One region of the Oscillibacter acetigenes genome, then DNA from elsewhere that is predicted to be linked to it. Evidence: predicted binding sites of a transcription regulator. Region 1 holds the regulator's gene; the other holds the start of a gene.
The links. The regulator NrdR, encoded in region 1, represses ribonucleotide reductase genes. The targets are predictions, from matches to a motif close to CACNANATNTNGTG.
Positions count from the first base shown of each region.

Region 1 (4,412 bases):
ACGATTACCGCGGCGGCGGAGGCCGGATCCTCCGACGACCCGCTGGTGACCCTGAGCTACCTGAACGAGACGTTCATGGACTCCATCATGGAGCGGGTGGACCAGAAGATCGCCGCCCGGAATGCCCAGTTGGGCATTTCGGCAGGCAGCGGAGCCGGTGCCGCGTCCAACTTCACTGTGGTGACCCTCACCAGCGGACAAGTCCTCACTGGGGACATCGGCTGTGAGGTAATGCTGCGAGTGGGAACGGCTGTGTGCGTTTCTCCCTCCAGCCCCGGTCTCATTGACGAGACCGCAGCCACAGCGCTGAACAACGGCAGTGCGCTGGTCCAGAACCACCTGTACATGATGACCATTGAGGGCCGGGGCGTCCGCGCCACGGCCGGCACCACCAAGCTGCTGGTCCGGGGCAGCTACACCGTCGCCTGATCTCCGCATAAACGGCCCCGCCTGGGCATAGGTTGTGCCAGGCGGGGCCGTTTGGAGAGGGGGCAGAGCGATGGACAAGTTTCCACTGATGCAGGGCTGTTTCTCTGTGGGGGAGCTCATCACGGAGCAGGAGGCGCTGTACACCTGGTTTGAGGCCCGGTGCCGCCTGCCGGGAGAGGGCCTCTGGTGCGCCTGGGCGGTGGGCGACCGGGGAGAGCTGCGGCTGGGCGTTCTGGAGCCCTGTGGGGACCGGGCCACAATCCGGCGGCGGTTTTCCGCCCGGCTGACAGCCCCTCTAGGAAAGCTGCGGCAGGGGGAGATCCGCCCTGCCCATCCGCCGGAGCCGGAGGATTGGACGCCGCTGGAGCGCTCGGCAGTGCGTCTCCGTTCCCCATGGCTTCGGGAGCAGCTGCACCTTGTGCCGGGCGTCCTTGTCCGGGAGGAGCAGGGGCGGCGAGAGCTGGCGGTGCCCTATGACGTGGGCCGCCCCTTTCCGCTGACCGCCTTGTTCTGCTTTGCCCATATCCGCCGTATCCATGGCCGGAGCTACGCCATCTTTGCCTTCAACGGGGAGGAGCGACCGGTGTTCTGAGCCGTCCGGCGGACAGAGACATTTTCAGAAAATTCCAAATGATGTGTTCCACATTTCCCGGGGGTATGATATAATAACCCCAAGACGGCCGTGGCGGAGGGGCTCTCCGCCCGGCCTCAGACACGGGAAGACCTGCCGGCCGGGCGCCGGCGGAGCGTTTGGAGGTCCAGTATGAAGTGTCCCTATTGCGGTTACAGTGAGAGCAAGGTCATTGATTCCCGGCCCGCGGACGAAAACAGCAGCATCCGCCGCCGGCGGGAGTGCCTTTCCTGCGGCAAGCGATTTACCACCTATGAGACGGTGGAGAGCCTGCCTATGGTGGTGGTGAAGAAGGACGGCAGCCGCCAGAGTTTTGACCGGCGGAAGGTGCTGGGCGGCATGATCCGCGCCTGCGAAAAGCGGCCGGTGCCCTTGGCGGAGCTGGAAAAGATCGCCGAGGAGATCGAGCAGGATCTGCAGAACTCCATGGAGCGGGAGATCAGCACAGAGGCCATCGGCGAAAAAGTGATGGAACGGCTGCGAAACGTGGACCAGGTGGCCTATGTCCGGTTTGCCTCCGTCTACCGCCAATTCAAGGATATCGACACCTTTATGACAGAGCTGAACAAGCTCCTGGCCGACAACCGGTGAAGGCCGTCAGAGGACGTTCTTGATATCCAGCCGCTCCGTCTCCGCCAGGAGCCGGAGCTGATCCCGCAGGTCCGAGATCTCCGCCCGGAACTCCGTCAGCTCCCGGGTGGCGGCGAAGGCCAGGGCCCGGCGGTACATGGCCTCCGCGTCGTCCACCGTATCATGCCGCGCCACGATGTGGAGGTAGGTCTGGCTTTCCGACCAGTCGTCATAGCTGCCTGCCAGCGTATCCACGGCCTCGGTCCAGGCCTCTGACTGGGCTTGGGCGTCCGCCTGCTGCAGCTGCTCCCGCCAGCGGACGGTGCTGGCGGTCATGTAGGAGCTGTTCCACAGGGAAAAGACCAGGATGGCTGCCAGGATGCCGACGGATATTCCATACGCCCTCATGACTCTCGCTCCTTTCGGACGCAGAATACCTGCCCCTGTTCGTCCAGGGTCAGGAGGAAGATCTCGCGGGGAGAGGAGGCTTTTTCCCGGGACAGCTGCTTGCGCAGCCAGTTCTCGTCCCGGCCGCAGGCGGTCAGATTGCGGTGGATGACCCGCCCGTCGTTGATGATGACCATGGGCAGTGTCACATCATCCTCCAGCCCCAGTCCCAGTTGTTCCGCCGTGGGCGGCTGCTGGGCTGTCCAGGGAAAGACGGTCAGCTGGCCGGAGTTTTCCAGCACGGCGTACTTCACGTCCTCGATGCGGGTGACGCCCTGCTCCCGCAGTTCCTCCATCAGCTCATCGATGGTAAAGCGGTTCTTCCGCATGGCGTCCTGCTGCAGCTTGCCGCCCCGGATCAGGACCGTGGGCGTCCCGCAGATCAGCGCCCGCAGCCGCAGGCTGCGGAGAGACAGCTGACTCAGCAGCAGTGACAGGGCCAGCAGCGTCAGGATCGGCAGCAGGCCAGAGAGCAGCGGAATGCCGAAGTCCTGCATGGGCACGGCGGCCAGGTCGGAGATCATCATGGTCAGCACCAGCTCGCTGGGCTCCAACTCGCCGATCTGGCGCTTGCCCATCAGGCGCATCCCGACCACAATAAGGAAATAGAGAATGATCGTTCGGACAAAGGCGGTTATCATGGCGAAAATCCCTCCGTTCCGCTAGTATCTGCCGGAACGGGATTTTTATCCGGGATAAGGCTCCCCCAGGAGGGGGAGATTCTTGTAAAGCATGGAAAGAAAATATAGAGTTATACAGCAACAGTTTTGAGAATTAATAAGAAAAAATAATGATGGATTCAAGTGTTCACAAACAATTACATTTCAAATCGGTAAACGCCGAAAACCGCAGGGAAGTTGAGGGCTTGACTGTCTTTTCTGAGCAGGCTGGTTTTATTGAGAGTGTAAGCGAGTGCTTGCGGGAGGCAGATGAATTGGAGCTGTGGCGGCCTGTTGGTATTTATGACAGCGACACGCTGATTGGTTTTGCTATGTACGGCTATTTTCCAGAGCCGGCTCCGGGACAGCTATGGCTGGATCGGCTGCTCATTGATAAAAGATATCAGGGAAAAGGATATGGAAAACAGGCGGTGCTTTCGCTTCTTGACAGATTGCATACAGAGTATCAGAGCGGCACGGTATATCTTAGCGTGTATGAGAATAATCCCCATGCAATCAAGCTTTATCAACAGATTGGTTTCCGGTTTAACGGGAAATACGATAGCAAGGGGGAACATATCATGGAGTATCATTTTTGAGAGATGTAGAGCCAGTCAACGGTCAATATGTGCTGAATCGTCTTAACAGACCTATTTAAGATGGGCTTATCAGGCGCATATTATAGTGACCGCATCAAAATCAAAAAAAGAAAAATCGCAGATGTGAAAGGAGTTTATGGGCCGCGGCCCATCACAGCGCCAGCGCCCGCCGCCAGCGGCGGGACGACGAGGGGAAGGGAGTATCGAAGGATTCGGCGGATGCCCTTCCGTGCCCACGGGCGCGTACACAGCCGGCAAATATGCGGGCAACCGCAAAACAAGGGGGGCTGTGACCGTGAAGAAAGTGACAAATGACTGCGTGTTTGTCCTTTTGACCATTCATTACAGAATCTTCAGGAGGATTATCGAATATGTGCGGAATCATCGGATTTGTAGGAAACGAGCCCGCGGCCCCCATTCTGCTGGACGGCCTGGAGCGGATGGAGTACCGGGGGTATGACTCCGCCGGCGTGGCGGTGCGGTCCGAGACGGCGGGACTCCAGGTGCGCAAGACCAAGGGGCGGCTTCAGGTCTTATCCGACCTGATCCACGGCGGCGCGGACCTGGAGGGGAACCTGGGCATCGGGCATACCCGCTGGGCCACCCACGGGGAGCCCAATGACATCAACGCCCATCCCCACGTCAGCGAGAACGGGCGGATCGCCCTCGTCCACAACGGCATCATCGAAAACTATCTGGAAATCAAGGAGCACCTCATGCGCCAGGGCGTCCACTTCACCTCCGACACGGACACGGAGGTGGTGGCACAGCTGCTGGAGTTCCACTACAACGAATGCCACAACATGCTGGAGGCTGTGGGCCGCTGCCTGCGGCGGATCGAGGGGTCCTACGCCTTCGGCATCATCTGTGCGGATTACCCCAACGCCCTCATTGCCGCCCGGAAGGACAGCCCCCTCATCATCGGCTACGGTCAGAACGGCAACTTCATCGCCTCCGACGTGACGGCTGTCATCAAGTACACCCGGGACGTGGTGTACATGGACGATGGGGAGATCGCTGTCCTCACCGCCGACAGCGTGGACGTGTTTGACGACGAGCTGCTGCCGGTGGAGAAGA
Region 1 is NZ_JAOQKG010000008.1:13,582-17,993, reverse strand. Features, by position in the region: gene OCV80_RS15195 (hypothetical protein) at 1-429, shown strand, start outside; gene OCV80_RS15190 (hypothetical protein) at 500-1,021, shown strand; gene nrdR (transcriptional regulator NrdR) at 1,193-1,651, shown strand; gene OCV80_RS15180 (DUF4363 family protein) at 1,658-2,038, opposite strand; gene OCV80_RS15175 (DUF421 domain-containing protein) at 2,035-2,718, opposite strand; gene OCV80_RS15170 (GNAT family N-acetyltransferase) at 2,868-3,335, shown strand; gene glmS (glutamine--fructose-6-phosphate transaminase (isomerizing)) at 3,707-4,412, shown strand, end outside.

Region 2 (4,412 bases), on a different contig from region 1:
TTCACGCACTCGTAGAGGCCGGCGTAGCCCAGGGAGATGGTGGAGTAGCCGTGGTAGAGCAGCTTGTCGATGGTCTCGCCCTTCTTCAGCCGGGCGCAGGCGCCGTACTGCCACAGAATCGGGGCCACGTCGGAGAGAGTGCCCTTCAGCCGATTGTGCCGGCACATCAGGGCACGGTGGCACAGCTCCAGGCGTTCGTCAAAGATCTTCCAGAACTTGTCCAGGTCGCCGCCGGAGGACAGGGCCACATCGGGCAGATTGATGGTCACCACGCCCTGATTGAAGCGGCCGTAGTACTTGTGCTTGCCAGGCTCATAATTGCCGGCGTTTGCGATGTTGCCGATGCCGGCATCTGTGAAGCGGTCCGGCGTCAGGAAGGAGCGGCAGCCCATGCAGGTATACACATCGCCCTTCAGCTCCAGCATTTTCTTGGCAGAGATGTAGTCGGGCACCATCCGGCGGGCGGTGCACTTGGCCGCCAGCTTGGTCAGGTAATAATAGGGGGAATCCTCGTGGACGTTATCCTCCTCCAGCACATAGATCAGCTTGGGGAAGGCGGGAGTGATCCACACGCCCTTTTCGTTCTTCACGCCCTGGTAGCGCTGCTCCAGGGTTTCCTCAATGATGAGGGCCAGATCCTTTTTCTCCTGCTCATTCTTGGCCTCACCCAGGTACATGAACACCGTCACGAAGGGGGCCTGGCCATTGGTGGTCAGCAGGGTCAGCACTTGGTACTGGATGGTCTGGACGCCGCGGCGGACCTCATCCCGCAGACGGGTCTCCACCAGCTCCTCGATCTTCTCCCGGGTGGGCCGGATGCCCAGGGCCTCCATCTCCTGCTCCACCAGCCGGCGGATCTTCTTCCGGCTCACATCCACGAAGGGGGCCAGGTGGGCCAGGGAGATAGACTGCCCGCCGTACTGGTTGGAAGCCACCTGAGCGATGATCTGAGTGGCAATGTTGCAGGCGGTGGAGAAGCTGTGGGGCCGCTCGATCAGGGTGTCCGTGATGACGGTGCCGTTCTGAAGCATATCCTCCAGATTCACCAGGTCACAGTTGTGCATGTGCTGGGCGTAGTAGTCCGAGTCATGGAAGTGGATGATGCCCTCCCGATGGGCCTCCACGATGTCGGCGGGCAGCAGCAGCCGCTCGCTCAGGTCCCGGGAGACCTCGCCGGCCATGTAGTCCCGCTGGGTGGAGTTCACCACCGGGTTCTTGTTGGAGTTCTCCTGCTTGGCCTCCTCGTTGCAGCACTCGATGAGGCTGAGGATCTTCTCGTCGGTGGTATTGCTCTTGCGGACCAGAGAGCGGACATAGCGGTAGGTGATGTAGTTCTTGGCCACCTCATAGGCCCCGTGAGCCATGATCTGGGACTCCACCAGGTCCTGAATCTCCTCCACAGAGGGGGAGCGGTTCATCTTCTGACAGCTGAGTTCCACGGACTCCGCGATCCGCTGGATCTGGACCGGGGTCATCCGGGCGTCCTCCTCGATAGTGTTGTTGGCCTTGGTGATGGCGGCGATGATCTTCGTGATGTCGAAGATGACCTCCGTGCCGTTCCGCTTCATGACTTTCATGGGACTCTCCGCCTCTCTTGTAGAATCAATCTCAATTGTAATATATCTAGTAAGCATTGTTATCATACCACACTAGATATGGGATGAAAAGTTGCATTTACCATAGTGTCTTCCAAAATTCGGCGAGGAAATTTGTGCGTTCCGGAGAAAAGCTGTCGATGCGGAAAAACCGCCCCGTGCGGCAGGGCGCGGAGCGGTCGGGATCCGGAGAACAGTCAGGTCAGCTCTGTGTATTTGGCGGCGCTGCCCCGGGCCTTTTCCACCGGGTACTTGGCGGCGTTCTGATCCACCTTGGCGTTCAGGATCTCATCCAGATCCAGGCCGCACACATCGGCCATCAGGACGCAGTAGCTCAGCACATCCGCCAGCTCCTCCCGGATGCGGCCCAGCTTGTCCCGGCATTCCAGGTCCGCGCCGCTCCACTGGAATATCTCCAGCAGCTCCGCCGCCTCCAGGGACAGGGAGATGGCCAGGTCCTTGGGGGTGTGGAACTGCCGCCACTCCCGGTCGTCCCGGAACTGGATCACCCGACGGATCGTCTCATCCCGCAGCATGGATGTCAACTCCTTTTCCATAAAATCAGGATTCACTCCGCCCGGACAGCCCAGCGCAGCTTGGTGGAGTGGGCCCGGGGGTTCCGGCGGCACTCCTGAGGGGAGGGACGGGTGACCTCCTGGGCGATGTCGCTGTAAAGCCCCTCCCGGTACTGCTGGCGGAAGGCCTGCTTCACCAGCCGGTCCTCCCCGGAGTGAAAGGTGAGGATGGCCGCCCGCCCGCCGGGCTTCAGCACATGGGGGAGCTTTTCCAGAAAGGCGTACAGCACCTCGAACTCACTGTTCACGTCGATCCGCAGCGCCTGGAAGGTCCGCTGACAGGACTTCTTCACCGCCTCCTTCCGCTCCCCGGCGGGGAGGAAAGACAGCGCCCCCTCAATGAGGGCGTACAGCTGGCGGGTGGTATCCACAGTGCCGCCCCGGCGGAACACCTGAATGACGGCCTTTGCGATGCGGTCCGCGTAGGGCTCGTCGGAATTTTCCGCCAGCAGGTTCTCCAGCTCCTCCTGGTCCAGCTGCCGCAGCCGCTCCGCCGCGGTGACGCCGGAGGAGGGGTCCAGCCGCAGGTCCAGGGGACCGTCCTGCTTGAAGGTAAAGCCCCGGGCCGGGTCGTCGATCTGCATGGAGGAGACGCCTAAATCCGCCAGCACGAAGTCGAAGAGCACGCCGGGGGCCACCTGGTCCACGTCGGCGAAATTCCGATGCTGGATGGTGAGGAGCTCCGGCCCGAAGCCCGCAGATGCCAGCCGGGCGCGGGTCTTTTCCATCTCGATGGGGTCCACGTCCGTGGCATATAGGTGTCCTTGCCCCTGGAGCTGTGCCAGCATCCGGCGGGTGTGGCCGCCGTAGCCCAGCGTGGCGTCGTAGCCGGTCTGGCCCGGCTGGATCTGAAGGACCTCCAGGATCTCGTCTACCAGAATGGGGATGTGCATCCCTGCCGGGGTCTTGCCGCTCTCGATGATCTTTTCTACATCAGAGCGGTAGTTCTCCGGGTCATGCTCTTTGTACTTCTCCTGAAAGGTGCGGGGGTGGGTGCCCTTGTACCGGGGGCGGCGCTTGTGCTCCTGCTCCATGGGATCAACTCCTTCTCTGAACCGCTATCATATCACAGCCGCAGCCAAAAGAAAAGTCCCGCCGCATTGACAGAGCGGCGGGGACCGGATACAATAGACATTCAGCAAGGAGGCAGATTTTTATGGTAACTTTGGCACAGCGCATTGAGGAGCTGCGGACCGCCAGGGGCCTGAGCCGTCCGGCTCTTGCCGCCGCCCTGGGCTTCCCCCGCACGGCGATTGAAAAGTTTGAGACGGGCCGCCAGACCCCCACCCAGGACCAGCAGAACAAGCTGGCGTCCTACTTCGGCGTGTCCCTCTTCTATCTCCGGGGAGAGACCAACGACACCACCCAGATGTCCGACTGGATGGACGGGGCGTTTCTGGACGAGCCCGCCCCGGTTCCGGCCCCCAGGCGGGCGGCAGTGAAGCCGGCGGTGGCGGCGTCCTCCGGCGGGGAGGGCGGCACCATGTTCGACGCGTTCCTCACCAGCAAGAAATTCCAGGAGGCACTGCGCACCGCGGTGCTGGATACTCTCCGCACGCCGGAGGGCCAGGAGCTCCTGACCAAGGCCATCCGGAAAGAGCTGGCGAATCGGCAGAAGTGATGTGCGGCGGCGAAAGGGGCGGGGGATCGTGATCTCCCATCCTGTGTGTGCTCCGGGTGTATGGGGGAGGCGAAATGCGGCCGGAGGGAAAATCCGCGGAACGTTTGCCAACATCCGCTGCGCATAATACCATACAGAAATCAGGAGGGAACTGACGGATACAGACTGGGGGGCAGGCTCAGATGAAGAATGTTCTGTATATAATCAAAGTGGTGGCACTGGCCTGTGCGGCCGGAGTGATTATGACGATCCTGGGGGCTTTTCCGCCTCTGTCGTTCCTGTATAACTGGCTTGTGGGCCACGGCCTGCAAAATGTATGGGTTGGACTGATGGCCGGTGTCATCGCCATCTGCGTGTCCCTGTACAATATGCACCACGCGAAAAAGAAACGGAAGTGAGCGATTTGCGCTCAGTCCGGCTGAGAGGCTTGGATGCTCTGACCAATCAAAAGAGCCGCGGGAGTTTGATCCCGCGGCTCTTCTTGCGCGTTTACAGGCTCTTGATGAACTTCTCGATCCGGTCCAATCCCTCTTTCAGGTCCGCGTCGGAGTAGCAGTAGCTCAGGCGCATGAACCCCTCGGTGCCGAAGTGGATGCCGGGGATGACGCCCACCAGGCCCTC
Region 2 is NZ_JAOQKG010000002.1:490,757-495,168, forward strand. Features, by position in the region: gene nrdD (anaerobic ribonucleoside-triphosphate reductase) at 1-1,577, opposite strand, end outside; gene OCV80_RS06245 (nucleotide pyrophosphohydrolase) at 1,793-2,131, opposite strand; gene rsmH (16S rRNA (cytosine(1402)-N(4))-methyltransferase RsmH) at 2,164-3,204, opposite strand; gene OCV80_RS06255 (helix-turn-helix domain-containing protein) at 3,327-3,791, shown strand; gene OCV80_RS06260 (hypothetical protein) at 3,974-4,189, shown strand; gene OCV80_RS06265 (pyridoxal phosphate-dependent aminotransferase) at 4,281-4,412, opposite strand, start outside.
Region 2: a site for NrdR is predicted at 1,648-1,661, ahead of nrdD (anaerobic ribonucleoside-triphosphate reductase). Genes of this name have one in related genera too.